Regions from separate parts of the Algimonas porphyrae genome, predicted to be linked through region 2. Evidence: predicted binding sites of a transcription regulator. Region 2 holds the regulator's gene; the other holds the start of a gene.

Region 1 (3,132 bases), 1.5 Mb from region 2:
GCCGTGACGAAACATCCTTAATTTCGTCTTACTACTGCGCTTTTTTTCAGCCACGTTTCGGCGGCCCCGATCTTGCGTCATCCCCTGTAAAGCGGGTTCCGGGGTGCGCGGCGGGGCTGGGGCTTATGCGCCGCCGCCACTGTCCCGCCGCCAGATGGCGCCCGGCGATGGGACAGGGCTTCAGCAATATGGAGGCGATGAACACGTTCCGACCCGGCCAGATCCGCCAGCGTGCGCGCCACGCGTAGCGTGCGGTGATAGCCCCGCGCCGTCAGACCCAGCGTTTCCGCGGCCTGAACGATCAGCTGCCGACCATCCGCATCGGGCTCGGCGACGCAGTCAAGCTTGTCCTGAGGCAGTTCGGCATTGGTCAGTCCGTCATTTCTTTGCGTTTGCCGCTCACGCGCCTGCGCGACACGCGCGGCAGCCTCCGCCGTGCCGTCGGCAGGCGGCGGTAAGGCCAGATCGGCAGGCGTGACGGCGGGAACGTCAATCTGAATATCGATCCTGTCCATGAAGGGACCGGAGACGCGCGCCTGATAATCAGAGGCGCAGCGCGCCCCCCGGCGACAGGCAATCCCGTCAGCCCCAGCTGTGCCGCAGCGACAGGGATTCATCGCCGCGACGAGCTGGAAGCGTGCCGGATAGGTGATATGGGCGTTGGCCCGGGCGACCGCGATCTTGCCGGTTTCCAGTGGCTGGCGCAGACTATCGAGCACTTGCGGCGCAAATTCGGGCAATTCATCGAGAAACAGCACACCCCGATGCGCGAGCGACGCTTCGCCGGGTCGGGCTTTCGCCCCGCCGCCAACCAGCGCGGCCATGGAGGCAGAATGATGCGGACTGCGAAACGGACGGGCCCGGGTCAATTCGCCGCGCTGCAGCAGACCGGCCACGGAATGCACCATGGACACGTCCAGCAATTCGCGCGCATTTAACGGCGGAAGCAAGCCCGGCAGCCGTTCGGCCAGCATCGACTTACCCGAGCCTGGTGGTCCGACCATCAGAAGATTGTGACCGCCAGCCGCGCAGATTTCCAGCGCACGCTTGGCCGTCTCCTGCCCTCTGACATCGCGCAAGTCCGGACCATCCGATCCCGCATCCAGCAGCTTGCCCGGTTCGGGCCGGGCCAGAACCTGGGAGCCTTTGAAATGGTTGATCAACCCGATCAGGGTACGCGGCGCGAGCAGGGGAAGGTCCCCGGCCCACGCCGCTTCTGCCCCATTGGGCTCCGGGCAGATCAGTCCGAGATCATGGCTGTTCGCCATGACCGCGGCCGGCAGCGCCCCAGGGACGCCTGCCAATGTTCCGTCAAGGGCCAGCTCGCCAATCGCGGCGAACCCGTCCAATTCTTCCGCCGGGACCACATTCAGAGCCCCCATCAGACCCAGCGCGATCGGCAGATCGTAATGCGCGCCTTCCTTCGGCAGGTCGGCCGGGGCCAGATTGACCGTCACCCGCTTGCCATGCAGCGAAAGGCCCAATGCGGAGAAGGCTGCCGTGACCCGTTCCCGGCTTTCCGCCACCGCCTTGTCGGCGAGACCGACAATGGCGAAATGCGGGCGTCCGGCGCTCGCGACCTGAACCTGAACATCGACCCGGCGCGCATCCGCGCCCTCAAAAGCCACCGTACTGATCCGGGCCACCATCGGCTCCTCCTGTCCACGCCCGCAAGCAATCAGATTGGAGAGAACAAATCAAGAACTTTCTGCCTGACAATCATTTCTGCCGTCATTGCTTTGGACCACCTGCAACGCAGCAGGCGGGCATGACGCACAATATCACTGGATAGAAGGATGCGCTCACTTCCGGCAGCGAAGGGCTGCGGCAGTCAGATCGGGATGTATCGGGGCCGTCTTGCGGCGCTGCAGGCAGGCTTAGGCGCGACCGATGCAGCGCAGGGACTTGAAGGCGGAACTGTCCCGCGGAAAGATCAATGGCTTGCGCGATACGCGCAGGGGATCGCGCATCTTGTAGCCCTGCTCCGTCCGTCCCAGAATCATCGCCCAGTGGGCCCGGCCATTGGGCAGGAAGAAGCGCACCAGTGGATAGTCGCCGCGCGCCAGACAGGACTGGATCAGCGGTTCGCTGACTGTGTCGTAGAATTCCGCCTTGAGCTGACCGCCCGAGACTTCGGCAATGCCGTTCCAGATCAGCCAGCCGCGCGGCGTGTAATTGCCGGTTTCGCGCAGACGCCTGTTCAGTTCACCCGGATCGATCGAATAGCCGAGATTGGTCATGGCCATCGCCGCCGAGGTCACGACGCAGCCTTCTCTAGCCAGATTGCCGCGACTATTGCCCAGCGGGTCACTGCCCCAGCGCTTATCCGTCTGGTCGAAAATAACCGTATCCGCCAGCATGGGCGTCACACCCTGCGGCGTGGGGCCGACCGGACCGATCGTGCGCGCCGGTGGCAGCACCGTGCGGACAGACGGCGCGGGTGTCGACGAGATCGAAGGTGCCGGAGAAGAGGGCGCAGAATAGGACAGAGGGCCGGAATGAGCCGGATATGGCCCATAATAGGACGACGACATACAGGCCGAAAGGGACAGCGACAGGGCTGCAGTAAGCAGGATCAAACCGGGTCGTGACATGCCAAGTCCCTAGCAGATGCGGGTTAAACCCGGGTTAGCAGATTCTGCCCTCCCTTCGTTTGCGTCTGAAACGCCGCGCCGAGTGGGTCATCTATGGTAAACGTCTCTGCATGTTCCGCGCCAGCCCGGGCATAAAAGCGCGATCCTTTTGCAGTTTCTCCGATGATCAGAACGCCGGTCGGCTCGCCGCGCCGATATTCAACCGTATAGGCGGCAATTCGGCCGGACGGATCGGCGTCCGAATGCACAGGCACAGCCGCGTCCGATTGCGGGCTTTCGTCAAGCTGGACCGCGTCCGGCGGCTGACCGCCATAGCGTCCGGCGGCATGTTTTGTGGCCATGCCGCCATTGGCGTAAATCACAGCCGTCTTGTCCGTGCCGCGCACGCGGGAGTGAGCTTCGGCAATGGCATGGAGCGAGTAATTATTCCCCGGCCCACCGAAGAATGGCAACCCGCCTGTCAGGGTGCGCGGGCGTGTCTCACCATTGAGCCCCAGGATCCGGCTCGCTTCGAGCGGAACGATTGGGAAGCAGGAAT
Region 2 (3,132 bases):
GATGTCACACCTCATCGCACGGCTGATATCATTCAGTCTGTCGGCCTCGGTTTCCTCTTCGCGCCGAACCATCACCCGGCCATGCGTCACGTCGGCCCTGCCCGGAAAGCGCTTGGAATCAGAACCTTGTTCAACATGCTCGGCCCGATGAGCAACCCGGCGGGCGCGCAGCGAATGCTGCTCGGCGTCTGCGATGATAGGTGGCGACGTCCAATGGCTGAAGCCCTGCGGGATCTGGGCGCTGAACATCTCTGGGTCGTCCATGGCAGCGACGGACTCGACGAAATCACAACAACCGGCCCCACCTATGTCACGGAAGTGAAAGACGGACGCATCGCTGATTTCACGATTTCGCCTCAGAGCTACGGTTTAGAGCTAGCAACGCTGGGCAGCTTGCGTGGCGGACATCCTTCTGAAAACGCGGCGTCACTGACCGACCTTCTGGATGGCAACGCCAGCGATTACCGCGACATCGTTATCTTGAACGCTGGGGCAGCCCTGATGATTGCCGGTTTGGCGGGCGATGTCGTCAGCGGCATGGATATGGCCCGCTCAGCGATCGACAGCTTTCACGCACGCCGCATTCTGGCTGAGCTTGTGGTGGAAACGAACCGATGAGCGATGTTCCCGACATTCTGGCACGCATCGCAGCTTACAAGATCGACGAAGTGAGAGCGCTTGATCTGGACGCCATCGACCGGGCCATCGACTTGGCACCACGACCCAGAGGGTTCAAGACAGCCTTGCAAGCTGCAGCTGCTCCGGCTTTGATCTGTGAAGTCAAAAAAGCCTCGCCCAGCAAAGGGGTGATCCGGGATGATTTCGATCCTGTTTCAATTGCAGGCGCATATGAACGGGGCGGCGCGACATGCCTCTCGGTTCTGACGGACGCTCCGGGATTTCAGGGTAGCGCCGATATTTTCAGGCAGGTCCGGAACATATCTGACCTCCCTCTTTTGCGTAAGGATTTCATGATCGGAACCGAACAGGTCCGGGAATCGCGTGCGATGGGTGCGGACGCCATTCTCGTCATTCTTGCGATGACGGATGACAGGACCTCGGCTTCAATCATGGCAGAAGCCGAAGCACTCGGCATGGATGCGTTGGTCGAGACCCATGATGCGGCTGAAATGGAACGGGCCGTTGCGCTCGGGGCGACGCTTATCGGGGTCAACAACCGCGATTTACGTACATTCGAAACAAGTCTTTCAACTTTTGGCCGGGTTGCCGGGCATGCGCCCGACACAGCCCTCTTGGTCGCGGAGAGCGGTATTTTCACGGAATATGACATCGACCAGCTCACATCCGCAGGCGCGCAAGCCTTCCTGATTGGAGAAAGTCTGATGCGGCAAACCGATGTCGAATTGGCGACCCGTCGATTAAGAGGCGCATAAACCTTTCCTTGACAGAATCGGAACAAGTGTAGAACAGAGTGCAATGTTGCCTGTTTGTTCAAGGACTCCGTCATGCTGACCCAGAAACAGAAAGATCTTCTGCTCCTCATCGATACCCGTATTCGCGCGGTCGGTGTGCCACCTTCCTATGATGAAATGAAAGATGCACTCGGTCTGGCGTCGAAATCGGGAATACACAGGCTGATTACGGCTCTGGAGGAACGCGGCTTCGTGCGGCGTCTCCCCAACAAAGCTCGTGCACTGGAAGTGATCAAACTGCCGCAAGGGCTGCAAAAGGATGAGCCGCTTGCGCCCGTTGCTGCCAATGATAGCTACGAAATTCCGTTTGTCGGAAAGATTGCGGCAGGCTTACCGATTGCAGCAATCGAGGACTCCCATAATCTCATGAGCGTGCCGCCCTCAATGCTAGGTAATGGCGACCATTACGCGCTTGAGATCGAAGGCGAATCCATGACCGGCGCAGGCATCATGGACGGCGATGTCGTCGTCGTTCGCAAAACCAATACGGCCCGGAATAACGAAATCGTAGTCGCATTGGTCGATCAGGACGAAGCGACTTTGAAGCGGATCTATAAACGCGACGGTGTAGTCGAACTGATTGCGGAAAATCCGGATTATCCGACGCGCAGCTATGGACCTGACCGTGTCGAGGTTCAGGGTGTCCTTGTTGGCCTCGTCCGCAATTACAACTAAACCGTCTGCTAACTCAGCGTCTACGCCCCTTTCCCCACGGTCTGTTCCGACGGTTGGGATGGATGATCGGCACAAGGGTGAGCGTCTCCTTCATGATCAGATGAACGCCGCCGGTTCGTGACAAGACGCGCTGATCAATCAGCATAGCTTGGCATCCGCGCCTCGCCACCGGACCCGCGTCTCGATCGACCAGCACTACCAGATCACTGTCTCGACAGGCGTCAGGCACTTCTGAAGGGGCCTCGACGATCGTGACGACGTGATCCTTGTGCGTGAAACGACAAGCCAACGCATCGCAATTGGCAAAGTCATCATGGTAGTTACGCCAGGACAGTTCGGGTTCACCCGAAGCTCGTGCGAACTGCTCCCGTCCATAACGGTCAGCCCGGGCCGAGCTTGTCACCGCGAGCGTTTCGTCGATCAGGCTGACGCGCCCGCTTTTGCTGATACGCATATCGGCGCGCGGAGCCATGACCCAAAGACAGAGCGAAATGGCCATGACGCCACACCCGATGATTACGGCCCGCCGCGTTGCAAAACAGGCGAGCGCAAACCCCAGCCCGTAGGTTGCAATGGTCAGAGGCGCGCTGGCCTTCACAGTACCGACAGCGCCGGGAAGCCCGCTGACCCAGTCAGACACGCGCAGCATCATCTCGATCAACATTCCCATCAGCCAGAGCGGCAACCCGTCAAGCCCGAGCGGCATCAGGATGAGCGATATGATGCCGAGTGCCATGACGAGCGGAAACACGCTCATCGCCGCCATATTGGCAAGTAGGCCATAATTGGCGAACCGGCCGAAATGCAGGAGTGCGAAACCGCCTGTCGCGAAGCCCGCAATCAGGCTGGTACCAAACAGAGATCCATAAAACCGTTTGATCCTATCCCGAAAGGATTCGCTGCGATGGTGTGGCCGCCACCGGTCCCAAGCTCTGAAGATAACAACCATGGCAGCCACAGCGGCAAATGACATCTGAAAACCGACGCTGGTCAACGCTTCTGGTCGCAGTAGCAATGTCAGAAA

The links. The regulator LexA, encoded in region 2, represses DNA repair genes until DNA is damaged. The targets are predictions, from matches to a motif close to ATGTTCCNCTTGTGTTCC.
Region 1: AB6B39_RS02220 (YifB family Mg chelatase-like AAA ATPase) is a predicted target of LexA. The motif match lies at 1,690-1,707, and genes of this name have one in related genera.

The regions. Positions count from the first base shown of each region.
Region 1 is NZ_CP163424.1:437,635-440,766, reverse strand. Features, by position in the region: gene AB6B39_RS02220 (YifB family Mg chelatase-like AAA ATPase) at 78-1,649, opposite strand; gene AB6B39_RS02215 (hypothetical protein) at 1,878-2,594, opposite strand; gene AB6B39_RS02210 (hypothetical protein) at 2,618-3,132, opposite strand, start outside.
Region 2 is NZ_CP163424.1:2,073,273-2,076,404, forward strand. Features, by position in the region: gene trpD (anthranilate phosphoribosyltransferase) at 1-618, shown strand, start outside; gene trpC (indole-3-glycerol phosphate synthase TrpC) at 615-1,394, shown strand; gene lexA (transcriptional repressor LexA) at 1,467-2,108, shown strand; gene AB6B39_RS10155 (ComEC/Rec2 family competence protein) at 2,122-3,132, opposite strand, start outside.